3 linked regions of the Desulfosarcina ovata subsp. ovata genome follow. The protein of the gene in region 1 interacts with the protein of each later gene in a pairwise test. Links are inferred from orthologs where the notes say so. Each region holds a gene or a part of one and is shown in the gene's direction. Other genes may lie near its edges.

What was found.
Region 2: the proteins of dnaE (region 1) and GN112_RS05705 interact in binary tests that used the Escherichia coli proteins (3 or more experiments, as listed by UniProt). The link is inferred for Desulfosarcina ovata subsp. ovata from one-to-one orthologs.
Region 3: the proteins of dnaE (region 1) and dnaX interact in binary tests that used the Escherichia coli proteins (3 or more experiments, as listed by UniProt). The link is inferred for Desulfosarcina ovata subsp. ovata from one-to-one orthologs.

Annotation. Positions count from the first base shown.
Region 1 is NZ_AP021879.1:159,573-166,479, forward strand. The notes cover bases 1-4,149. They hold dnaE (DNA polymerase III subunit alpha), read left to right. Parts: upstream 1-400; coding sequence 401-3,949; downstream 3,950-4,149. Other genes in these bases: guaB (IMP dehydrogenase), read left to right, coding at 1-401; GN112_RS00750 (DegT/DnrJ/EryC1/StrS family aminotransferase), read left to right, coding at 4,089-4,149. Outside these bases: more of GN112_RS00750, read left to right, coding at 4,150-5,225; GN112_RS00755 (1,4-dihydroxy-6-naphtoate synthase), read left to right, coding at 5,237-6,043; GN112_RS00760 (5'-methylthioadenosine/S-adenosylhomocysteine nucleosidase family protein), read left to right, coding at 6,043-6,663; GN112_RS00765 (UbiA-like polyprenyltransferase), read left to right, coding at 6,679-6,907. UniProt on the Escherichia coli protein: DNA polymerase III is a complex, multichain enzyme responsible for most of the replicative synthesis in bacteria. This DNA polymerase also exhibits 3' to 5' exonuclease activity. The alpha chain is the DNA polymerase catalytic subunit.
Region 2 is NZ_AP021879.1:1,294,975-1,303,664, forward strand. Bases 3,050-5,996 are described here. They hold GN112_RS05705 (pyridoxal phosphate-dependent aminotransferase), read left to right. Parts: upstream 3,050-3,914; coding sequence 3,915-5,078; downstream 5,079-5,996. Other genes in these bases: GN112_RS05700 (GGDEF domain-containing protein), read left to right, coding at 3,050-3,692; GN112_RS05710 (AI-2E family transporter), read right to left, coding at 5,087-5,996. Outside these bases: GN112_RS05695 (ATP-binding protein), read left to right, coding at 103-2,508; more of GN112_RS05700, read left to right, coding at 2,547-3,049; more of GN112_RS05710, read right to left, coding at 5,997-6,199; GN112_RS05715 (cupin domain-containing protein), read right to left, coding at 6,258-6,620; GN112_RS05720 (DUF4197 domain-containing protein), read left to right, coding at 6,893-7,660; GN112_RS05725 (thymidylate synthase), read right to left, coding at 7,665-8,519; GN112_RS05730 (class I SAM-dependent methyltransferase), read right to left, coding at 8,542-8,690. UniProt on the Escherichia coli protein: Shows aminotransferase activity with methionine and histidine as substrates, and to a lesser extent also with phenylalanine.
Region 3 is NZ_AP021879.1:2,309,005-2,319,376, reverse strand. The notes cover bases 4,514-7,499. They hold dnaX (DNA polymerase III subunit gamma/tau), read left to right. Parts: upstream 4,514-5,152; coding sequence 5,153-6,847; downstream 6,848-7,499. Other genes in these bases: recR (recombination mediator RecR), read left to right, coding at 7,191-7,499; GN112_RS10460 (YbaB/EbfC family nucleoid-associated protein), read left to right, coding at 6,860-7,171. In the rest of the region: protease modulator HflC, read right to left, coding at 1-440; FtsH protease activity modulator HflK, read right to left, coding at 437-1,468; GN112_RS10490 (DciA family protein), read left to right, coding at 1,893-2,210; GN112_RS10485 (tRNA1(Val) (adenine(37)-N6)-methyltransferase), read left to right, coding at 2,224-2,946; GN112_RS10480 (DUF1015 domain-containing protein), read right to left, coding at 2,964-4,292; more of recR, read left to right, coding at 7,500-7,790; GN112_RS10450 (YkgJ family cysteine cluster protein), read left to right, coding at 7,780-8,184; GN112_RS10445 (hypothetical protein), read right to left, coding at 8,246-8,521; GN112_RS10440 (universal stress protein), read right to left, coding at 8,542-9,369; GN112_RS10435 (chloride channel protein), read right to left, coding at 9,434-10,372. UniProt on the Escherichia coli protein: Part of the beta sliding clamp loading complex, which hydrolyzes ATP to load the beta clamp onto primed DNA to form the DNA replication pre-initiation complex.

The DNA of each region.
Region 1 (6,907 bases):
CAATCATGATCGGCGGCCTGTTTGCCGGTACCGAGGAGAGTCCCGGAGAAACCATTCTCTTCCAGGGCCGCAGCTACAAGGTCTACCGGGGAATGGGCTCTTTGGAGGCCATGAAAAAAGGCAGCAAGGACCGCTATTACCAGACCGAACAGGAGAGTGACGACAAGCTGGTGCCCGAAGGAATCGTCGGTCGTGTGCCTTACCGAGGAACCCTGTCCGGCAATATCCACCAGCTCATCGGCGGCCTCAAAGCCGGTATGGGATACGTGGGCTGTCGCACCATCGAAGAGTTGCGCGAAAAAGCCCGTTTTGTGAAGATCAGCGCCGCCGGTATGCGCGAAAGCCATGTCCATGACGTTATCATCACCAAGGAAGCGCCCAACTACCGCGTGGACAACTAATGAGCCAGCCAGCCACTTCCGATTTTGTCCATCTGCATGTGCACACCCAGTACAGTTTGCTCGACGGCGCCATCCGGCTCGGCGATCTGTTTAAAAAAGTCAAGGAATTCGGCATGCCGGCCGTGGCCCTGACCGACCACGGCACCATGTTCGGCGCTCTGGATTTTTACCAGCAGGCCACATCGGCCGAGATCAAACCGATCATCGGTTGTGAGTGCTACGTGGCCCCCAGGACCCTGGCGGACAAGACCCCTTTGGACAAGCAGGGCACCCGGCATTTGGTATTGCTGGCCGAGAATCAGACCGGCTATCGCAACCTGTGCAAACTCGCCTCCGTGGCCCAGATGGAGGGCTACTACTACAAGCCGCGCATTGACAAAACGATCCTGGCCGAGTACGCAAAAGGGCTCATCGCCCTGTCGGCCTGCCTGAAGGGGGATATCCCCCAGCATATCCTGGCCGGCCACATGGACGAGGCCGAAGCGGCGGCGCTTTACTACCAGAAGATATTCGGCGAGGGCAATTTTTTCCTGGAGCTGCAGCACAACGGCATCCCGGCCCAGGAAAAAGTCAACCAGGGCCTGGTCGAACTGAGCGGCAGGCTTTCCATTCCGCTGGTGGCCACCAATGACTGCCATTACCTCAACCGGCAGGACGCCAAGGCCCACGAGATCCTGCTCTGTGTTCAGACCCAGAAGGTCATCACCGACAGCGACCGTTTCGTCTTCGACTCCGACCAGCTTTACTTCAAGTCGCCCGAAGAGATGAAGGGCTATTTCAGCGACTATCCCGGGGCCATTGAGAACACCGTGGCCATCGCCGACCGCTGCCACATCGAGTTCGATTTCAACACCTACCACTTTCCCCAGTTCGATCCCCAATCGGGAAAGACCGCCGACCAGCTGTTTGACGAAATGGTGCGTGAGGGGTACGAGCGGCGCATGGCCGTCATCCGCGAGAATACCCCTGATCTGGACGAGGCGGTCTATCGCGAGCGGCTGGAATACGAGATCAAGACCATCAAGGACATGGGCTTTCCCGGTTATTTTCTCATCGTGGCCGACTTTATCGGTTACGCCAAACAAAACGGTATCCCGGTGGGACCGGGCCGGGGATCGGCCGCCGGCAGCCTGGTCTCTTTCGCCCTGTTCATCACCGACCTGGATCCCATCGAGCACGGTCTGATCTTCGAACGCTTCCTCAACCCGTCGCGTATCAGCATGCCCGACATCGACGTGGATTTCTGCATCCACGGCCGGGAGCGGGTCTACAACTACGTGGTCCAGCGGTACGGCGGCGGGGATTACGTGGCCCAGATCATCACCTTCGGCAAAATGAAGGCCAAACTGGTGATCCGGGACGTGGGCCGTGCCTTGGGGCTGCCCCTGGCCGAAGTGGATACCATTGCCAAGCTGATTCCCGACAGTCTCAAGATGACCATCGACAAAGCCCTCAAGGAGGAACCCAAGCTGGCCGAGATGGTCGACGCCGATCCGCGGATCAAGGAATTGATCGACATCAGCCGGTCCCTTGAGGGGCTCTCCCGTCACGCCTCGACCCACGCGGCCGGCGTGGTGATCGGTGACAAACCCCTGGTGGAGTACCTGCCCCTGTACAAAGGCAAAAAGGGCGAGGTGGTCACCCAGTTCGATATGAAAAAGGTCGAGGATATCGGCCTGGTGAAATTCGACTTTCTGGGGCTGCGCAACCTGACCGTCATCGACAATGCGCTCAAGAGCATTGACGCCCAGGGCAAGGATGTCCCCGATCTGGCCCATCTGCCCTTTGACGATGAGAAGACTTACGACCTGCTGCAGTCCGGCGACACCACCGGCGTGTTTCAGCTGGAATCCAGCGGCATGAAGAACCTGCTGGTGCGCCTTCATCCGGAGTCGTTCGGCGATCTTACCGCCCTGGTGGCGCTATACCGTCCCGGACCGTTGGACAGCGGTATGGTGGACGATTTTGTGGACCGCAAGCATGGCCGCAAGGAGGTGGTCTACCCGGTCGACAGCCTGGCCCCGATTCTTGAGGAGACATACGGGGTCATTGTTTACCAGGAGCAGGTCATGCAGGTCGCCGGTGTCCTGGCGGGATACACCATGGCCGATGCGGACAGCCTGCGCAAGGCTATCGGCAAGAAGATCGAGGCCCTGATGGCCAAGCACCGTGAGAAGTTTGTCGACGGTGCGGTTGAAAACGGCGTGGACCGGAAAGTGGCCACCGAGTTGTTCGACCTGATCGAGAAGTTCGGCGGCTATGGTTTTAATAAATCCCACAGTGCCGCCTACGCCCTGATCGCCTATCAGACCGCCTATCTCAAAGCCCATTTTCCCGTTGAGTTCATGGCCGCCCTGCTGACCAGTGAAATTGACACCATTGACGGGGTGGTCAAGTTTATCAACGAATGCCGCAGCCACGGCATCGAAGTGCTTCCACCGGACATCAACGAGAGTGCCACGGTGTTTACCGCTGTGGAGGGACGCATCCGTTTCGGCCTTGCCGCCGTCAAGAATGTGGGTGAGGCGGCGGTCGATCTGATCATCAAGGAACGCGAAGAGAACGGACCCTTTGCATCGATTTTCGATTTCTGCCAGCGCGTGGACCTGACCAAGGTGAACAAACGTGTTCTCGAAAGCCTGATTCGCTGCGGTGCGCTGGACTCCACCGGTGTTTACCGCTCTCGGTTGATGGCCGTTCTGGAAGAGGCCTTGGACTATGGTCAACGCATCCAGCGGGAAAAAAACAGTGCCCAGATGAGCCTTTTCGATATGGGGGGCGGGCAGGAGATGACCCTCAACCTGCCGGTGGTTCCCAATATCGACGAGTGGGACGATCACGAAAAACTGCAGCAGGAGAAGGAGACGCTGGGGTTTTACGTTACCGGTCACCCGCTGGATCGTTATCGGCCGATCATGGAGAAATTCACCAATGTGGATGCCATCAGCATCCGCGAGATTGCCGACAAGAGTGCCGTGCGCATCGGCGGCACCATCAGCAGTGCCAAGGTGATCCGCACGCGCAAGGAAGAGCTCATGGGATTTGCTACGGTCGAGGATTTGAATGGCGGGGTAGAAGTCGTGGTCTTCCCGTCGCTCTACTCCAGTTGCGCCGATCTGTTGAGTGTGGATACGGCGGTGCTGGTCCAGGGCGTGGCCCAGGTCGAGGAAAACGGGGTCAAAATTCTTGCCGACGAGATCATTCCCATGGAGGCTGCCGAGGAGACCTGGACGGTCGAGGTGCGTCTGATGGTCGACCCGGAGAGCACCAGTCGCGAAACCCTGACCCAGGTGCAAAAAGCCCTCAAACGCTATCCGGGGTCCTGCCGTGGCTACGTGCATATCTGCCTGAAGGATCAGGCCGAAGCCGTGATTTCCATGACCGAGGACCTGCGGATCCGTTATTGCGACGCCATGACCCGCGAAGTCAACGCCATTTTGGGCTACGATGCCGTCCAGACCCGGTGCAGCGATGCGGCCAGCGCCATGCGCAGCAGTGATGCAAACAACGGCCGCCGGGGCAACGGCCGCCAGTACGCCCGCAACTGATCGCCCATTTTATAGCATTCAAGATAATGTTTTTGGGCGGCGTTATCGGTCGTCGCGGTATAGGTTATACAGCTTCCTCCCTCTGGCCTTGCCAAAAACATTATCTTAAACACTATAGCAAGCAAAAAGGACCCCAGCCATGAACGTGCCGCTGCTGGATCTCAAGGCTCAATACCAGACCATCAAGGACCAGGTCCTCGAAGTCACCGAAGCGATATACGAAAGCCAGTATTTTATTCTCGGTCCCCATGTGGACGACCTGGAAAAAAAGATCGCCGAATACTGCCGGGTGGGCCACGCCGTGGGGGTGTCGTCGGGGACGGACGCCCTGCTTCTCTCCCTGATGGCGGCCGGAATCGGTCCGGGAGACCGGGTGCTCACCACTCCCTACACCTTTTTCGCCACTGCCGGTGCCGTCTGGCGTGTGGGGGCCACGCCGGTGTTTGTGGATATCGACGAGACCACCTACAATCTTTCGCCCGACCGGCTGCAGGAGACGGTGGCGGCCATGGACGAGGCGACCCGTCAGACGGTAAAAGCGATTGTTCCGGTTCACCTTTACGGCCAATGCGCCGACATGGATCCGATCCTGAAACTGGCTGCCGAACACGGGTGGGTGGTAATCGAGGATGCGGCCCAGGCGATCGGCGCAGAATACCACGGCCGGCGTGCGGGCAGCATGGGTGACTATGGCTGCTTCTCCTTTTTTCCCTCCAAGAACCTGGGGGCTTTCGGCGATGGCGGCATTGTTACTGCCAGAGATCCGGCCGTTTATGAGCACTTGAAAATACTGCGTGTCCATGGGGGCCATGCCAAGTACTATCATCATTACGTGGGAGGGAATTTTCGCCTCGACGCCCTGCAGGCAGCCATCGTGGCCATCAAACTGGCCTACCTGGACGGATGGAGCGCGGCGCGAAAGGCCAATGCCGCCCGCTACCGGGAGTTGTTCGCGGCCGCTGGATTGATGGACAGGATTCATCTGCCGGTGGAAAAGGAGAGCCGGCACATCTACAATCAGTTTGTCATTCGCGTGGATAAGCGGCGCGACGCGCTGAAGGATCACCTGACCGCGCAGTCGATCGGCAGCGAAGTCTACTACCCGGTGCCCTTGCATTTGCAGGCCTGCTTCGCGCCGTTGGGGTACGCAGCCGGCGATTTCCCGGTCGCCGAAGCAGCCGCGCGGAGCACGTTGGCCCTGCCCATCTATCCGGAGCTGACCGAAGCCCAGCAGGCGTATGTGGTCGATACGATCGCGGCCTTTGTCAACGCATAGGGGGATAAGGCGTGGAACAGGAACTGAGCCTTGGCTATTCTCCCTGCCCGAATGACACCTTCATCTTCAACGCCATTGCCAGCGGAGATGTGGGGGTCGACGGCTATGCGATCAAGCCGCAGCTTCACGATGTCGAGACCCTCAACACCATGGCCATGCACGCCGAACTGGATGTCAGCAAGCTCTCCTTTTATGCCTGGCTGCGGGTAAAGGAGAGGTATCGCATGCTTTCCAGTGGTGCGGCCATGGGATTTGGCTGCGGACCGGTGCTGATCTCCCGGCGTCCGTTGACCCGGGCCGATCTTACCGGCTGCCGGGTGGTCCTGCCCGGCCGTTGGACCACCGCCCACCTCCTGTTCCGCCTGTGGTGTCCGGAGGCCCGGCAGCGGGTGTTCACTACCTACGACAAAATATTCGATGCCCTGGCTTCGGGTGACGCCGATTGCGGGGTGATCATTCATGAAAGCCGGTTTACCTTTGAAGCGGCCGGTTTCAGGCCGGTAGTGGATCTGGGCGCGTGGTGGGAGGAGCGGACGGGGCTGCCGATTCCCCTGGGCTGCATTGCGGCGCGCCATGATCTCGGCGACTCCCTGATCGGGAGAATGGATTCGGCGATCCACGCCAGCCTCCGGCAGGCCATGCAAGCGCCTGCGGAAACCTTGCCCTACATCCGCCAGCATGCCCAGGAGATGGATGAGCCGGTACTCACGGCCCACATCCGGACCTTTGTCAACGACTTTACCCTGACGCTCCCCGAACAGGGCTTTCAGGCCGTCGACACCCTGGACCGCATGGCCCGGGATGCCGGAGCCATCTGATGGTCGGTCTCGTTTTTGCTACCCGTCAGGAGGCCGATCCATTTCTCGTGCAAACCGCGGCCGTTGAAGTCGCCGGAAAACCGTTTCCGTTATTCCGACCGGCAGAAAGGGTCGTGTTGGATACCATCGTGGTGGTCAGCGGCATGGGCAAGGTGGCGGCTGCCATGGCCGCCGTCCACCTGGTGATGGCCTGGCGGGTCTCCGTCCTGATCAACGCGGGGCTGTGCGGCTGGCTCGGCACGGCCGATCGCCCCCTATGCGAAGAATTGCTCCGGGTCAGCACGGCCGTGGAAGGCGACTGTGACCGCTTTGGCCATGCTGAGGCGCCGGTGGCCTGCGACCCCACCTGGTTCGCATCGCTTGGCACCGCCCGACTGGTGACCTGCGACCGGCCGGTTTTCAACGCTGACTGGCGTGAGCAACTGGCGTCGATTGGCGATCTCGCGGACATGGAAGGGGCGGCCGTGGCGCGGGTGGCCCAGCACTATGGGGTACCCTGTGCCATGATCAAGGGGATCAGCGACAACGCCGATGAAAATGGTCGCCAGGATGTGGCCCGCAACATTGACCGCATTGCGACGACAATTGCAGAGACCCTGTTATTACACTTGAAGCCATAGCGAATCCAAAAGACGATGCCATCTGAATCCACGCTGAAAAAAATTCTGAATTTCACCAAAGTTGAGCACACGGCCTTCAGCCTGCCGCTTATTTTTACCGGTGCCTGGATGGGGGCCGGTGACCGTTTCCCATCCGTCCGGGTGATGCTGCTGATTGTTGTGGCCGCCGTGGGCGCCCGTGTTTTCGGTATGTCCATGAACCGGGTGCTCGACCGGCATATTGATCTGTTGAATCCGCGCACCG
Region 2 (8,690 bases), 1.1 Mb from region 1 along the record:
TATCGCAACGCCCGAAGGTAGCCTCAGCCTTTGGGCGTTGTTGTTTTTGGAAACATCCAATCGTTGATCTTGAACGCGATTAGCCGCAAAGCAGGAGAGCCCATGACCCAGCCTAACGAAGTTCCCGTCAGCGACCTGCGCTGTCTGTGCGACCCATCCCTGTTCGATTTCGAAACCACCGCCGACATTCCGCCACTCGATCAGGTGATCGGCCAGGAACGCGCCGTGCGGGCGATCACTTTCGGCCTTGAGATGAAAAGTGCCGGCTACCACATTTTCGTGACCGGACCGGAAGGCACCGGCAAAACCACGATCGTTCAGGAGATCGTCGGCAAAGCGGCCCGGCAGCTGTCCACCCCGCCGGACTGGTGCATGGTCAACAATTTCAAAGATGCGTATCGGCCCCGGGCCATTGCGGTGAGCCCCGGTCAGGCCACCCGCTTTGCCAAGAGCCTGGGCCGGCTGGTGGCCGATCTGAAGATCCGCCTGCCCAAGGAGTTCCAGGCAGACCCGTTTCGCCAGAAGGTGGTTGAAATCCAGGAACGCTATGGGGAAGAGAAACAATCCTATTTCGACCAGTTGGACCGGTCGGCCGGAGAAAAACAGCTGAAGGTCGAAAAGATCCCCTCCGGCTACCAGACCATCCCCATGAACGGGGATGCGCCTTACAGCCAGGAGGAGTTCGAAAAGCTTCCCGACAAGGACCAACGCGCCATCGAAAAGACCGTACAGACATTTCAGGAAGAGATTCAGACCGCCCTGCGGGAAGTCAACCGGATCAACCACACCCAACAAAAGGAAATCCAGCAACTGGCCAATGAATTGGCTCTTTTCGTGGTCAGGAACCGGCTGGACCTGATCCGCGAAAACTATCCCGATCAGCCAGAGATTCTCGCCTTTCTCGATGAAATCCAGGCCGACATGGTGGAGAATGTGGCCCTGTTCCTGCCCCGCCAGGCGAATGGGGATGATGAAAACGAAACACCGGCCAACGGTAACGGCCTCTCCCTGAACCGCTACCGGGTTAACGTCCTGGAGGATCGTTCGGGGATGCAGGGCGCACCGGTGGTATTCGAGCCCAACCCCACCTATGCCAACGTTTTCGGCCACATCGACAAAAAGGCCTTTATGGGCACACTGGTCACCGACTTTACCATGGTGCAGGCCGGCGCCCTGCTGCAGGCCAACGGCGGGTTTCTGATCCTCGAAGTGGAGACGGTGCTGGCCCACCCCCAGGTATGGGAATCCCTCAAACGGGCCTTGCAGAACAAAATGCTCTGCATCGAGGATATGGCCCAGGACATGGGCCTGGGCACCGCATCGTTACGGCCGGCACCGTTACCCCTGGATGTAAAAGTGATCCTGCTCGGCGGATACGAACCGTTTCAGGTGCTGCAGAATTACGACGCCAAATTCAACAAAATCTTCCGCGTGCGAGCGGATTTCGACTACGAGGTCGTACGCACCGACGAAACCATTCGCCTGTATGCTCAGTTTATCGCCCGGGTCTGCAAAAACGAAGGACTGCTGCCCTTCAGTGCCAACGGGGTCGCCGCGGTGGTGGAGTATGGCGAGAAGGCCATTGACAGCCAGCGCAAACTCTCCCTGCGCTTTGGCGCCGTCACCGGTGTGATCAAGGAGGCGGACTACTGGGCCAGAAAGGAGGCCGCCGACCGGGTTACCGAGGCCCACGTGTTCAAGGCCTTCAGCGAGTATCGGTTCCGCTACAATCTCTACGAGGAAAAGATCCACGAAAGTTACGTGGACGGCACCATCATGATTGATGTGGCCGGCGAAGCGGTGGGCCAGGTCAACGCCCTGGCGGTCTACCAGATCGGTGAAATCGCCTTTGGCCGACCATCGCGAATTACCGCGGAGACCTTCATGGGACGTCCCGGTATCGTCAACATCGAGCGGGAATCCAAGCTCTCGGGCAAGAGTCACGACAAGGGCGTGCTGATTCTCTCGGGTTATCTGGGCCGCACCTTTGCCCGGCGCTATCCGCTGAGCCTGGCCATCAGCCTCACCTTCGAGCAGAGCTACAGCGGCATCGACGGCGACAGTGCCTCGTCCACCGAATTATACGCCATCCTCTCCAGCCTGTCGGGCCTGCCCATCCGCCAGGGCATTGCGGTAACCGGCTCGGTCAACCAGAAAGGTCAGATCCAGGCCATTGGCGGGGTCAACCAGAAAATCGAGGGTTTCTTCGACGTCTGTCAAAGCAAAGGACTAACCGGGGACCAGGGGGTGATGATTCCGTCGGCCAATGTCAAGAACCTGATGCTCAAAAAAAGCGTGATCGATGCGGTGGCGGCGAACCGATTCAGAATCTGGCAGGTTTCCACAGTCGAGGCGGGCATTGAAATTCTCACCGGCCAATCGGCCGGCACTCCCGACAGCCATGGTAACTACCCCCCCGAGACGGTTTACGGCAAGGTTCAGCAGCAGCTGACGACCTATCTGAAACAGAGCCTTAAACTGAAAAAACAGTACGCATCGAAAAAATGAGAGCATCCACACCAACCCCACGGGAAACGGCTTCGTTGATGAAAACCGGCGAGCCCATAAACTTCAGCGGGCGGATCATTACCGACATCAGGAAGCGGTCTTACAATGGAATCGGTTTCTACCCGCTGCTGGTCTTCGTGACCCTTTATACGGACGACTTTTACCGCCGTCACATGGACATTGTCATCCATTTCGGGACAATGATCGCCGGCATCTGCCTCTTCCGCCTGGCCCATCTCGCCGTTTTCCGATGGGCCAAGGAATTCGACGAGCGACTGAACACTTACGTTTTTTTTACCAGTGTGGGACTGACATCGCTGATCTGGGGGGTCTGGTATGCCATCGTCATGGGCTTGCAAGGCGAGCATAACACCAAACTGATCATGGCCATCTGCACGATCGGACTCTGTGCCGGCGGGTCGGTCGCCTTCGTGCCCAGCATGCACTTGGCCATTTTTTTCAATCTTTCCATGCTGGTACCGGCCATCGTCCGTATGTTGATCCACAAGGCCAACCTGCCGATGGCCGCGTTAACTCTGATATTCTGCGTCTATCTGACCCTGCTCGCCTATCGGAGCAACCGAGAATACCGGCAGGCACTGGATAACGAGCAGGAACTGCTGAAAAAATCGGAAGCCCTCGTCCGGCTGAGTCGCCTGGACGGTCTCACCAGCCTCTTCAACCGTCGCTATTTCAACGAACGGTTCGAGCAGGAGTGGAAGCAGGCCACCCGCCTCGGCTCGCCATTGACCCTCATGATTGCCGACATTGACCATTTCAAACGCATCAATGACCGGTACGGGCACCAGGCCGGCGATGAATACCTGAAACTGACGGCGGATATCTTCAGAGAGGTCTTCAAACGCGGAACCGATCTGGTCGCCCGGTATGGCGGCGAGGAGTTCGTGATTCTGCTCCCCAATACCGATACCGACACGGCCATCCGGATGGCCGAGACACTGCGCCAGCGCATGGCCGATATCTGCCTGGTCCACCAGAAGCGCCGGATCACCGCCACCATCAGTATCGGTATCGCCACCACCACCCCCTTGCCCCATGCAGCGGCTGACCGCTTGATCGCCAAAGCCGACAACGCCCTGTACAAAGCCAAGCACAAGGGGCGCAACCGGGCCGTGGTTTTCTCATCTTCGCCGGCCATTGCGGAGTCGGATCGGCCGGGGTGAAGTTAGGCTGGTGGAAAGAAATAATTCCCCCATCCTGCTTGTCCTTGTGCCCGTCTACCGCGTTGCCGCCACAGGCACATATTCTCGATATGTACCGGTGGCGGCGCCTTGTAGACGACCACAAATCCGGCGCGATCTGGGGGAATTATTTCTTTCCGCCAGCCTTACGTTAGAAATCGTATTCAAGGTATCGGCCTAACACTTCAACCATGAGGATCTATCATGCCGCAAACCGCCAATCGTCTGACCCATTTCACCGAATCGGTCATTCGCGAAATGACCCGCGTGGCCAACCAGTACGACGCCATCAACCTTTCCCAGGGATTTCCCGACGCGGACCCGCCCCCGGAGGTGCTGGCGGCCGGTAAACGCGCCATGGAGAAAGGGCCTCACCAATACGCGATCACCTGGGGCGCCCCCGGCTTTCGCGAGGCCCTGGCCAGAAAGCAGCAGCACTGGATGGGCATCGACCTCGACCCCGATACGCACGTGGTGGTCACCTGCGGCAGCACCGAGGCGATGATGACCGCCATGATGACCGCCTGCAACCCCGGGGACAAGGTGGTGATCTTCTCCCCCTACTACGAGAATTACGGCGCCGACACCATCCTCAGCGGGGCCGTGCCCATCTATGTCCCCCTGCATCCACCGAGGTTCGATTTCGATCCTGCCGAACTGCGCGCCGCCTTCGAGCAGAACCCCAAGGCCATCGTCCTGTGCAACCCGTCCAATCCGTCGGGAAAAGTATTCACCCGGGAAGAGCTCGACACCATCGCGGATCTGGCCAAGGAATTCGACGCCTTCGTGATCACCGACGAGGTCTACGAGCATATCGTTTACGCGCCTCACCGGCACCACTACATGGCCGCCCTACCGGAAATGTTCGAGCGCACCATTTCCTGCAGTTCCCTTTCCAAGACCTACAACATGACCGGCTGGCGGCTGGGCTACGTGATTGGCCCGGAAGCGGTGATCGCCGGCGCGCGCAAGGTGCACGACTTTCTCACCGTCGGCGCCGCCGCTCCCCTGCAGGAAGCCGCCGTCACCGCCCTGGACCTGCCCTTGAGCTACTATGACAGGCTTGCCGCCGACTATACCCGCAAACGCGACACGTTCCTCGGCTACCTGGACGAAGCCGGTCTCAGTTACACCCGTCCCCAGGGGGCCTATTATGTCATGGTGGACTGCTCGGAGTTCGGCGTGACCGACGACAATGAATTCTGCCGCTGGATGGCAAAAAAGGTAGGCGTGGCTGCCGTACCCGGATCCAGTTTTTTCCACGAACCGGTCAACCATCTGATCCGGCTGCACTTCTCACGCTCCGAGCAGATTCTGGCTGAAACCGGTCTGCGGCTGAAAAAACTGAAGTCGCTGGTATCGGTATAGGGCACAGTTCACTCGGCCGGTTCTTCCGCCGCCCGGTGTTCTTTTTCTCTTCTGCGCAGCACATATCCGGTATCGGGCAGGATGCCCTGAAACGCATGCCCGTATATTTCCCAGACGGTCACGAACAGGGCCGCCACGATGGGACCGATGATCACGCCCACCATGCCGAACATGAAAATGCCCCCCATGGTGCCGAAGAAAATCATCAGTTCGTGCATCTGGGTGTCCTTACCCACCAGAATCGGCCGCAGCAGGTTGTCCAGGCTGCCGACCACCAAACCGCAGAAGATGGCCAGGCCCACGCCTTTGGCGATGGCGCCGTTAAACCCCAGAATCACGGCTGCCGGCACCCAGACGACCGCCGTGCCCACGCTGGGAATAATGGAAAGCACCACCATGATAACACCCCAGAACGCTGAACTGGGTATCCCCAGCACCCAGAACGCCGCCCCGGCCAGGCCGCCCTGCAGGATGCCGATTACCGCCGTGCCCTTGAGGGTTGCCCGGGTAACCGAGGTAAACCGGTCGAGCATCTGCTGTTCGTCACGGTCCTCCAGGGGGAGGTAATAGAGGATCTTCTCCAGCAGTTTCTCGCCGTCCATGAGAAAAAAATACATGGTGTAGAGCCAGGTAAAAAGCATAAACAGGAAGTTGACCGCCCCCATGGTGGCCGACGAGAGATTGTTGATCAGAAACTGACTGATCCTGCCAACCATCTCGCCGGCCTTACGCAGAATCAACTCGCTGTGGGGCATGATATGCTCGTAGTAGGGCAGTCTCTCCAGATAGTCGGAAAGCATGTTGGGCTGCTCGATCTGCGCCCTGACCCAGGGCGTAACCGACTGGCCGACCTTGATGGCCTGCCCGGTCACCACGCCCGTCAGGATGGTCAGGGGAATCAGCACCACGAAAATGATCAGGAGCAAGGTCAATACCGAAGCCAGGCTGCGCCGCCCGCCCAGCCAGCGCTCCAGGCGGTAATAGATAGGGCGGGTCAGGGCGGCAAAGATCCCGGCCATGAAGATCGCCATCAGAAACGCACGGATCATCGAAAGGAAAACGGCCGAAATGAACACAACCAGTAAGATTACCACGAATTTATTGACCTTGTCGTCATGCATATCGGGCAGGCTCCACAAGGGTTGGGGGGGATTAGTAAATCGGTACATACAGATATTTCTATCTATTCCATGATTGAATAAATGGGGCGTACTCCGTATCGGGATGAAGATCTTCCCTGACCGGTGAGAAAATTTCGATGATCACCGAATCCCGTATGGCGTAATTTGCGTGTTTGGCGTTACATGGAATACACCAACTGTCCCCTGGATTGCAATTATAGACCTGATCGTTAATGGTCAGCCTGGTTTTACCGGTAACCAAATACCCGGTCTGCTCTTGAGGATGTTGGTGAGTCGGAATTCGAGTCCCCTTTTTCATTTTCAACTCTTCCATCAATGTATTCTCACCGTAAACAAGAATTTTTTGTTTAATCCCTTCTATGGTTGATCGGTAACCGTCACTGCTATTTTTATTGTACATTGGCGTTCTCCTTAAAAATATCGGGCAAATTGTCCATTTCCGGATGGGCAATACTTATTCGAAAACGATACAGATATATTAACCAACAGGGTCGTAGTTTCAATTTTCAACCTGGCATGCGCCTGGTGAAAATTCGTGCATTTCAGTTCAAGCTGGTATATTCTATTAGACAGCTTTATTGTATGGAATAGCCAATCATCGGTTATTTTCCCTCCACCGGCAAGATCCACAGTTTCATATCAAACTCTATGTTAAATAAAAGGATAACGACCATGGCGATGTTCACCAAAAAAGATGGCAAACGGAAATTTTTGTTCATTTTCCCCGTGATTGTGGCTGCAATTGTCGGCGCCGCCAGCACGGTTCAAAGCGGTTGGCTGGAAAAAGGCACCAGCTTTCTATCAACGATCACGGGAAAGGACGGTACTAGCGCCCTTTCAAACGAGGATATCGCTGCCGGGTTGAAAGAGGCCCTGCACATCGGCACGGAAAATGTGGTTGCGCAGTTGGGCAAAACCGATGGGTTCAATGCCGACAGCGCCATCCATATCCCCCTGCCCGAAACGTTCGACACCATCCGATCGGCACTGGCCACCGTGGGCATGTCGGAAACTCTGGACGATCTTGAACTCAAGCTCAACCGGGCAGCTGAACTGGCCACCCCCAAAGCCAAATCCCTTTTCTGGGATACCATCTCGGCTATGACGTTCCAGGATGTCAAAAACATCTACAACGGTGCCGATGATGCGGCCACACGCTATTTCGAAAGCAAGATGACCCCGGCCCTGACCCAGGAGATGCAGCCGATCGTTTCCGACAGCCTCTCACAGGTGGGTGCCATCCAGACCTACGATCAGATCATGGGCAAGTATAGCAGTCTGCCGTTTGTCCCGGACGTCAAGGCTGACCTGACCACGCATGTTATCGAAAAAGGCCTCGAGGGCATATTTTACTACATGGCCAAGGAAGAAGCGGCCATCCGTGAGGATCCGGTACGCCAGACAACGGATCTGCTAAAACGGGTTTTCGGTACAAAGTAGACGGTTAAACCGAAAACCGGTATGGGATGGCAGGATGGTGCCGGTAGCCTTCCAGTTCAAAATCATCCAGGGTGACCCAGGTTTCCAGATCAGATAGGGATTTGATGTCCGGATTGATCTTCAATTTGGGCAACGGATACGGCGTGCGCTGGAGCTGGATGGTTTTCAACTGGTCCAGCTGGTCCTCATAAACGTGTGCATTGACGATTTTATGAAACGCCTTGGCCGGCCGATTGCCGGTGATCCGGGCGATGATCATCAACAGCCAGCCCACCTGGACCTGGTTGAACCCGTGCCCCAGGGGCAAATCGTCCGAACGCTGGTAACTGGTCAGGTACAACCGGTCTCCCAGCAGGCTGAAGGTGTGAGTGTGCATGCAGGCGGCCAGACAGGCCCGGTCCAACTCCCCCGGGTTGTAGAAAGTCATGATTTCACGTCGATCATCGATTCCCCGGGACAGGTGATCGACAATTTTGCGCAACTGATCGATCTCCTTGCCCTCGGGATTGCGCCAGCCGCGCCCCTGCACCCCGTAACAGCGCCCCATGTCATCCTCGCCCTGGCGATGGTGGTTGGCCAGCCAGGCGGCATTCTCGTTGGCGTTGGCATTCCATGTGTTGCACCCCAGGGCACGAAACTGTGCCGCACTCTGATAGCCGCGCAAGTAGCCCAGCATTTCGGCAATGGCCGGTTTCCAGAATAGTTTTTTTGTGGTTAGCACCGGCAGGGTACCATCGCTGACGTCGTATTCGAAGTCGGCATTGATTACCGTCAAACACCGTTTTCCCGTACGGGTGTTTTCGACCCAGACCCCTTCGTCGATGACCCGTTGGCAAAGTTTCAGATACGCGTCCATCATTCTCCTCTATACGCCCGTTGTCTTACCTCGCAAAGGTATCCGTGATCGTGGCGATGCCGCATGGGATCATTCTATAGCATTCAAGATGATAGTGGTACAAACACACATGGCCGAATTCATCGGGTTCAGCCAAATCGGGAATGGTGAAACTCTGCAACTGTCCGATTTTCC
Region 3 (10,372 bases), 2.2 Mb from region 1 along the record:
CCGAGATCCTCGAAGGTATCCAGCTCGCGATTGCTGTTGCGCACGGCTTCGATGAGACGGTTGGAAGTGATGAAGTTGCGCACCGTGGGGTCGATGATTTCATCGAGACGCTGCTGCGCCCGGTTGACGTAGCCGACGCTTTTGAAAAATGTGACCGGATCGACGATTTTCCACCGCGCAAAGGTGTTGACCCAGATATAGGTCTTGTCCCGGGTGGGAATCTGGCCTGGATCGCCGTCCCACTCCTGCAGGTTTTTAGGGAAGACCAGGGCTTTTTCGATGACCGGGATTTTGAACTTGAGCCCGGGCGTGGTTTCGGTCCGTTGAACTTTATCGAAACGGGTGACCACGACCTGTTCGGTTTCGTCCACCGTATAGGCACACACGAAGAGGAGCAGCACCAATGCACCGGCAATGGCCAGTATCGCTTTTAATTTCATTTTGATTCACCACCATTGTTTCCAAGGTTCAAAAGGGGGAGAAGATTTTTCTGATCCGCATCAACGATAAATTTGCGGCTGATTTTGGGGAGCAGTTCTTGGAGGGATTCCAGATAAAGCCGCCGTTTGGTCACATTTTGGGCCTTGGCATATTCAGTATAAAGGTCTTTGAACCGGGCCGCATCACCTTTGGCGCGGTTGATGCGATCCAGCGAATAGCCCTCGGCGGCCTTGATGGTTCTTTCCGCCTCCCCCTTGGCGGCCGGGATGGCTTTGTTGTAGTCCTCCCGGGCCTGGTAGATCATTTTCTCCTTTTCCTGGGTGGCCTGGTTGACTTCGTTGAAGGAGGGCTGGACCGGCTCGGGGACATTGGTTTTTTTCATTTCTACCGTGACGACGTTGATACCGGTTTCCGCCTTGTCCAATTCCTTCTGCAGTACCTGCAACGCCTCCACGGCGATTTCATCCCGCTTGGAGATCACTTCGTTAATGCTTCGATCGCCAACCACCAGACGCATGCTCGATTCCGACAGGTCCCGCAGCAGCCCATTGGGGTCCTTGACTTTGAACAGGTAATTGTAAGGATCCTTGATCCGGTACTGAACGATCCATGGCACGACCGCCACGTTCAGGTCGCCGGTGAGCATCAGGGAGATGCTGGCCGTATCCGATGCCGAAGTATAGCCGCCGTAGTCGTTACGATCCGACTGGAATCCGAACTCTTCTTTGTAGACCCGATCCTGGCGAACCTTGGTCACTTTTTCGATACCGAAGGGCATTTTGAAGTTGGGCCCCGGTTCGGCGATGCGGACAAACTTGCCGAAACGTTGAACCACGCCGACCGAACCGGATTCGATGGTAAAAAAGATCGAGTATCCGATCAACAAGACCAGGACGACGATGACAATCAGCACCGAACCGCCGGGTGGTTTGAATTTTTTCAACTGGTTGATCACATCGTCCATCTGCGGCGGCGGACCGCCATGTTGCTGATGCTGACGGTTCAATTTTTCCCAATCCCAGGCCATTTTTTTTCCTTGTTTAGAAGTGATCTGAAGCGCGTTGTGATTGACGCGAGTGTGATTAAGGCCCACCCTGTCGCTTGCCGGTTCGATCATCTGCCTGCTGCGGTTACTCCGCCGCTGGCTGTGGGTAGCTCCTATGACGCCGGATGGCTGGATCATATCTGCACCGGATGATGGGCAAATGTATGATAATCTAAGGTTGGCCCCTGCCTAAGTCAAGGAAAATCAATGGACAAGGCCTTGTTAATGAGTATCGACGATCCTGAATCGCCTGCCCGTGTGAGCCGCCGATGAAAGCTTGGTGTTGACTTCGCACATGACTATCCCTATAGGCCATTGACAGGCGGAATCTTGGAACCTCGCCCCGTTCAGGGCCATCACCACAGCGGGCGGTGCGTCTGTTGCCAATCAAGGAGCCAGTTTGATCATGGAGAAAAAACGCTCGTCGGCCAATGCGTTGACACCTATCGGACGGGTGCTGGAGACCATTATTGAAAGGTGCCGGTCCGACAGCAGCGGTGGGATTTTGCATCTGGTCCAGGTGTGGGATAAAACCGTGGGCCCGCCGATTTCAGACAATGCGCGGCCGTTTGCCGTCAATGGCTCGCTGCTGTTGGTGCATGTCTCCAGCTCTGTGTGGCTGCACCAGCTCCGGTTTCTTAAAACCGAGCTGATTGAAAAGCTCAACAGCGCACTTCCCGGAGGCGCGATCACGGATATCAAATTTAAAGTCGGACGACTCTAAGCCCGGTTATTCTATGGAACCCGTTACGCGCGACTCTTTTTTTGATGGCAGAATCGTTCTCCATCAACCCAAACACGGATACCGATTTTCCATTGATGCGGTGATCCTTGCGCATTTGTCGCTCCCCAAGGCCGGAGAAAAGGTACTTGACCTGGGGGCCGGTTGTGGCGTCATTCCCATTATGCTGGCCCATCGGCATGCGGCGATTCATCTTACCGCCGTTGAAATCCAGTCTGCGCTGGCCGGCTTTGCCCGCCAGAACGTGACCCTTAACCAAATGGCGGACCGGATCCGCATCGTGGAAAAGGATATGGCCAAGCTCTCACAGGGGGACGTTGACGGACCGGTCGATCTGGTGGTGAGCAACCCACCGTATCGCAAACGGGACAGCGGCAGGATCAACAGCAACGGCCAACGGGCCATGGCGCGCCATGAGCTGACGATCGATCTGCCGACGCTGCTGCATACCGCACGGCGCCTGCTGCGCAAAATGGGCCGTCTGGCGGTCATCTATCCGGCGGTGCGGTCGGTCGATCTGTTGTCGGCCATGCGCACCGAAGGGATCGAACCCAAGCGGCTGACCATGGTTCATGCGCGCGCCGCATCAGCGGCCCAGCTGGTTGTGGTGGCGGGCGTTAACGGCGGCCGGCCGGGACTAGAAGTGACCCGGCCGCTTCAGGTTTACAATGACAATGGCACCTATACCCCTGTTGTCGACGCCATGTTCAAGTGCTGATCGCATGGTGGACTCGCCTACTCGGCCAGCGTGTTCATCACCAGGCCGGATCTCACTTTCGGATAGAAATAGGTCGACTTTCGAGGCATGATCAGCCCTTTTTGAGCGACTTCCTGAACCTGCTCGATGCGGGTGGGATTGAGGATGAAGGCCGCATCAAAGTCGCCGCTGTCGATGGCCGCAAGGGCTTTGTCCGCCGTGCTGGCATAGCCGAAGCGCGTTGCGTCGTCTAACCGCTGCTGGTCGAATTCGAGGATGGTCATAAACAGCAGACGGGTCAGTACGGTGACGTCCAGCTGTTGCAATGCCGGATCGAGTTCGCCGCCGAACAGCTCTTCCATGACTCCGGATCGAAGGGTCAGGAGGTGGAACACGGAAGCGTGCCGGGTGTAGATACCGATCGGCTGGCTGGCGACCCCTTGTTCCAGATCGGCCAGAAACTGTTTCTCGACCGTTTTGCGATTGTCCGCCGCAAACGGATAGTCGGCGATGTTGAACCAGGCCCGTGAGCGGTTCAGGGCCTTTTGCATCTCCTCTGCGCCAAGCCCCTTGACCAGACGATGGGCGGGCAGGATTATCAGCCCCGGATCGCTCATGCTGCACAGGTACATCAGCACATAATTGGCCGGATGCTGGTCGTTGAAGGTGGGATCGGTCGCCTGCAGGTGTTTCTTGAAATTCAGGGACGTTTCATAACGATGGTGCCCGTCGGCGATGAAGAGGCGCTTGTCCTGCATGGCCGCCGTGACCCGGGCGTGAACCGCCGGATCTATAATTCGCCACAGCCGGTGCCGGTGGCCTTGCTCGTCGGTAAAGTCGACTGCCGGCTGGGATTTGTCGACCGCCGCTTCCAGAGTGCCCAGAATAAATCCTTCATCCGGATAAAGTGAGAAGATGGGGCAGTAGTTACAATGCGTGGCCTTGAGCAATTCGAGTCTTTCGGATTTTACTTTGGAGAAGGTCTTTTCATGGGGCAGGATGATTCTTTTTTCAAACGCTTCGATACCGACCCGGGCGATCAGGCCATAGCGCGTAACGGACGATTCGCCATGGGCGTAGGTAATTGCCTTGAGGTACAGCGCCGGCTGGTCATCCTGTTTGAGAACCCCCTGGGTCATCCATTCCCGGAAGTAGGCGGCCGACCGGGTATGGGGATTGTCCCGGGGAGTATCGGCCGGCGTACTTTGGCCCAGGATCAGGCGGATAACATTGTTGGGATGACGCTCATGAAAGGCCTGTTGTTCCCCGGGGGGAATCACGTCATAGGGCGGGGTGGTGACATCTGCGCTGTCGGTAATGATTTCCGGGTTATACAATATTCCTTTAAACGGCAATACGGTAGCCATGAATTGTCCTTTCCTTTGTTGGGTCGGCGCCGAATTGGGCTTGATACTATAAACGGACCGGTCAGTTCAAGAATAAATCAGTGGCCGGCGTTGGGGGGGCGGCATCCGATATGAATTTGAGGCTTGACAAATTGCGTTCAAAAAGGATATCGAATTTGCTTCCACACGGGTGCCTGTGAGCCCCAAGCAGCGGTGGGTGGGCGTACCAAAGTCCACTTTGTAAAACGGAAGGATGGCCGAGTGGTTGAAGGCGCTGGTCTCGAAAACCAGTGAAGTGGCAACGCTTCCGAGAGTTCGAATCTCTCTCCTTCCGCCATTACCCCTGTAAGTTCCGCTGGTCCGCCGCAATTCCCGTTGAATCCCGCTGAAACACCACTTCCCTGATAGAAACCAAACCCGCTTTTTCGGTTTTTTCGGTCATTCGGATCATGAAAAAACACCTTGATTTTTGTCGGTGGGAATGAGATACAAACCTCCGTCCGTTGGTGACGGGCAACCAGAAAATAGCGATGTTGCCGGTCACCCTTTTCCTGCTGCAGCACGTGTTTGTCAGATGGCGACGTCACTGTTAGGAAATACCAGCGGCAATTCAGTTTGGTCTGCCTTATGCGGAGAGATGTCCGAGTTGGCTGAAGGAGCACGACTGGAAATCGTGTGTGTCGTTTATAGCGGCACCGAGGGTTCGAATCCCTCTCTCTCCGCCACCATCTTGTTCCCCCGCCCCCTTTTTCCCCAACATCCGTTTTTTCAGTTTGCACTCCCATGACGCCTGACGGACGGACCCGGGAAATTGCGGCTTGCCCGCCCGTGGCGGTTGGGATACATTAGGGCAACAAACCGGTGTTCAAGGATTTTGCCAGATGGGCTATCTTGTTTTAGCGCGAAAATACAGACCCCAGACCTTCGATGCGGTGGTCGGCCAGCAGCATGTCACCCAGACCCTGAAGAACGCCATCAAGGCCGGTCGGGTGGCCCATGCGATCCTGTTTTCCGGTCCCCGGGGAACCGGAAAGACCACCATCGCACGGATTCTGGCCAAGGCCATGAATTGCGCTTCGGGTCCCACCGATACACCGTGCAACCAGTGCCGCTCCTGTACGGACATTACCGCCGGGCGCGGTGTGGACGTGTTCGAAATCGACGGTGCTTCCAACAACAGTGTCGAACAGGTCCGTGAGCTTCGCGACAACAGCCGGTACATGCCGGCCCACAGCCGTTTCAAAATCTATATCATCGATGAAGTTCACATGCTCAGCATTGCCGCCTTCAATGCGCTGCTTAAAACACTGGAGGAGCCGCCGGCGCATGTGATGTTCTTCTTTGCCACCACCGAAGCGCACAAAATCCCCATCACGATTCTTTCGCGCTGCCAGCGCCACGATCTCAAACGGATTGAATTGAATGCCGTGGTGGCCCACATGGAAGCGCTTTGCCAGCAGGAAGAGGTCGTTATCTCTTCCGGCAACCTGTGGAGTATTGCCCGCGAATCCGGCGGCAGTATGCGCGACGCACTCAGCCTTCTGGACCAGATCCTGGCCTGCAGCGACGGCGAATTGGACGATGCCTACGTGACGAACCTTCTGGGGGGCATGGACCGCAGCGTGTTTTTCGATTTTTCCGCGGCCGTCTTCGCCGGTGATCTTTCTCGCATATTGGCCGTCATCGACACGGTTTACAAAAATGGTCAGGATCTGAAGCGGTTTTATGCCGACCTGCTGATGCATTTCCGCCACCTGATGCTGGTGAAAATGAAGGTTCGATCGGAAATCCTGGTTGATTTGTCACCTGGAGAGATCGAATCCATGGCCGCTCAGGTCAAAGATGTTTCCGCCGCGCTGATCGATCAGGTATTTACTTTGTTGTTCAACGCCGAGGCCAGCATGCGGCATGCGTTTCAGCCCCGACTGGCCATGGAGATGGTCTTTTTCAAGATCCACCAGATCGTTCCGGCACTGCCCATCGATCAGCTGATTCAGCGCATGGACAGCCTTCTGAGTGATCCGCAGCTTCAGGCGGTGCCCGAGGCCGGTATCGTTGAAGCCCAATCCGCTTATGGGAGTGCGGCCGTGGCGCCACCGTCATCCGCTTCCCCGGCCCCGGCGGTGGAAAATCCCGGGTCGGTGCTGCCGGCAACCCCTGTCGGTCAGGAGGCGGCAGCCGATGAATCGCGTCCAGTTGCAACGGATGGCGGTGATGATCCGTGGGCGCAGGTCATGGCGGCCATTCGAGACGCCAAACCGTCCATCGCCGGCGCGCTTTCCCGTGCGACGCGGGTTGATGTTTCCGACAAAGCGTTCACGGTCGTTTTGCCGGATAACGGTTTTACCCTGAACCTGATCAACAAGAATCTGGAGATGATCAACGCCGTCTGCCGGGAACAGGCCGCCGGACGGGAGATCAAAATCGAGGCTGCCGGGGATTCGGCCGGCGGAAAAGAGAAAGCGGCGGCCAAACAGAAAAACAATGACATCAGACAGCAGTTGCTTAATCACCCGCTGGTGGCCGATGCTGTCGATATTTTCAGCGGGAAAATTGAAGAGATCAAAATCAGATAGGAGGAAATGCCGATGAAGGGCATGGGAAACATGATGAAGCAGGCCCAGAAACTTCAATCCAAGATGATGCGCATGCAGGAGGAACTGGCCGGCAAAACCGTTGAAACCACAGCCGGCGGTGGAATGATTACGGTGGTGGCCAATGGTTCACAGCAGATCGTCTCGATCAAGATCGAAAAGGAAGTGGTTGATCCGGATGACGTGGAAATGCTCGAGGACCTGGTCCTGGCCGCCGTCAACGATGCACTGGCCAAAGCCCAGGAGATGGTCTCCTCGGAGATGGGTAAACTTACCGGCGGGATGAAGATTCCCGGGCTCATGTAATCGGTCACCTTCGATCCCCATGGATTACTACCCTGTTTCCATCAAGAATCTGATCCGCAGCCTGGCCCGGCTGCCGGGAATCGGCCAGAAGACCGCCGAACGGCTGGCCATGCACATTCTGCAGCAGCCGGCCGATGAAGCCCATCAGCTGGCCAGAAATATCGTGGATCTGAAAAAGAAGCTGCGGCTGTGCCAGCGCTGCTTTGCGCTCAGTGACGATACCCTGTGCCGCATCTGCAACGATCCCGCCCGTGAGAACGGACTGATCTGTGTGGTGGAACAGCCGGCGGACATGGCCTCCATTGAAAAGTCCGGCGCGTTCAACGGGCGCTATCACATTCTTGGCGGGGTGCTGTCCCCCATGGACGGCATCGGTCCTGACGATATCAAAATTGCCCAGCTGGTCGATCGGGTTGAAAAAGAGGCGATCCGGGAGATCATTATAGCAACCGGAACCAACGTGGAAGGGGAATCCACCGCCGCCTACATTGCCGGCATCCTCGAACCGCTGCCGGTGACCGTTTCGCGTATCGCATCGGGCGTGCCCATGGGCGGGGATTTGAAGTATGTGGATCAGGTAACCTTGAAACGCGCCATGGAGAGCCGACATGGAATCTGACGAAACCTGCGAAGAACTGTTTTGCTGCACTTTGTGCGGTGATTGCTGCAAAGGATTTGGCGGAACCTACCTGACCGAAAGGGACATTGACGCCATCGCCCGTTTTCTTAAGATCGGCAAGGATGAACTGGTGCGCGGGTATACCCAGCGGTCGGGATCGAAACGCGTCATTGCCCAGGGCGACAATGGCTACTGCATCTTCTGGGACAAAGTCTGCACCATCCATCCGGTCAAGCCCTGGATGTGCCGGCAGTGGCCATTTATCCCCGGTGTTCTTGCGGATGTGAACAACTGGCGGGCCATGGCCGCATCCTGCCCCGGGATGAACACCGCGCTGGACGACCGGCAGATTCTTGCCTGTGTAAAGAAGAAAATGACCCCCAAACCGAAATAGCCGCCGGATAGTCGGTTTGGCGATGCATGGCGGCCGCAGAATCTTGTGGCGCCTGCCGCAATCAGCGCCAGTTTTTCTCTGCAACAATTTTGTACCTTCGGGATGTCGATCCGCCGGCATCGTCTTTTTGAATAATATTCCTTTCTTCCAGCCGGTTGAGTTCCTGCTCCAGGGAACCGATGCTGTCGTTCCACTTGTCGGTCAGTGCGTCCACGGTAACCGGGGCGCCGGCGTCTGCCACGGCGCAGCACAACAAATACAAGGATACGGTTTCGACGGCAAGATTCATGGAAAATATTTTCTGGCTCATGGTCGGTTCTATATGGTCTGCCTGCATACGGTTCTCCTTGGTTCTTTTCAGCCGGCAACCGTGTATTTGGGGCCGGCGATCAACAGGTTGTTGGAGATGGTGGATTGAATTTTCTCCATCATGCTGCCGAACATGATATCCCGGATAATTCCGTGGCCGTAGGCGCCGAGCACGACCAGCGCATCGTGGGGCACACTGAATAAATTGTCTTCGAAACGGCCTTTTTCAAAAAAGGTCCAGTCACCGAGGACATTGTTCAGCGGTACTGACAGATCCTCCTTCCGGACGATGCGCCGATAGGCATCGGCCGGCTGTTTTCCAACCTGGGTGTAAAGGTTCAGGCCGAGGCCGGTTCTATTTGCTATGCGGATGCCCAGACGCAGGGCGTTGACAGCGTTGGTCGAACCGCCGAAGAAAACGGCGACACTCTGCCAGGGCTTGTACACCGGGCTGGTAATGAGGACCGGGAAACGGGCCGATTGGATGATCCGCCGGACCCTTGGTCCGATATAGCCCAAACCGATTTTTGAAGAGAGATCGCTGATGCTCCGCGGGCAACACATGAACTCGAAACTGGTGGGAATGTCGGGGAGCGTCGACGCCGTATAGTTCTTCGGGGTGAAAAATTCAGGCCTGATCTTGACCGCTTCCAGCAGATCGGAGGCGTGGGCGATGGCCGTCTTGGGGTCCGTGAGGTAGGACGGATCCAGATCCACCTGAACCACGTCATTTTCGAAATACATCAAAAACTTGGTTGATTCAGGGATGTAAACCGTGGGGAGTACGCCCATCTTTTGGCAGAAATAGATGGACTGAAGCAGGGTTTCGCGACCCAGTGGCGTATTCCGGAATATGTGAAAGAGTTTTTGTGCCATAATTGGTCTCCTTTGTTTTTACTTCTCCACTCATCCTCCCCGCCTCAGGAGTTGTCCCGTGTGATTACGTTCGGCCGGTCTGGACCATCAGTTCTTTGCGGTAGCGATCCAGCAGTGTGGCTTTGGAAATCATCCCCTGGAAGCGCCCGTCCGACACCACCGGCATGCTGAAAAACCGGCCGTCGTCCATTTTCTGAAGGACGTCGGCCAAATCGTCGTACAAGGACGCGGTTTTTATCCGGGTATTCATCAACTGGCCGGTCAGCACGGCGTGGTGCATGGCCGAATCGAACAGGTAGGGGCGGATATCATCTAGTTGGATCATTCCAAGAAATCTGCCGTTGCGCCGGTCTTCCACGGGAAAGTAATTGCGGTGGGAGGCTTTGACAATGTCGATGAATTCGGCTAGGCGCATATCGGGATGGACACTGATGCAATCGGTCTCGAGAAGTTCCTCGATGCTCAGGTCGGTCAATACCCGGGCATCGGTTCCCGGGCGCAGCAACTGACCCTGCTCCACGAGATCTTTCAGATAGAAGGATGCCGGTTCAATATAATGGCAGAGGGTGGTGGCGATGGCCGAGACGACGATCAGCGGCAGAATGACTTCATAACCGCCGGTGATTTCGATAATCAGAAAAATACCGGTCAGCGGTGCCTGCAGAATGCCGCTGATCAGGCCGGCCATGCCGAGAAGGGCAAAGCAGCCTTCGTTGACCCAGAGAACCGACGGCCAGATCGTTGCGATCAGGCGATGAAAACTGAGGCCCACGAATGCACCGATTACCAGGCAGGGGGCGAAAATGCCGCCGGATCCGCCCCATCCCAGGGTTAGGGAGGTGACAACGATTTTCACCAGGGTAATGCCCGTGACCAGCAACAACCCGGCCGGAAAGCCGCCCTCAATGGCCGAGCGGATGGAGTGGTAACCTTCGCCGAGGACGTAGGGCAGAAAATAGCCGATGCAGCCGACCATGCTGCCGCCCATGAATGCACGTACCCA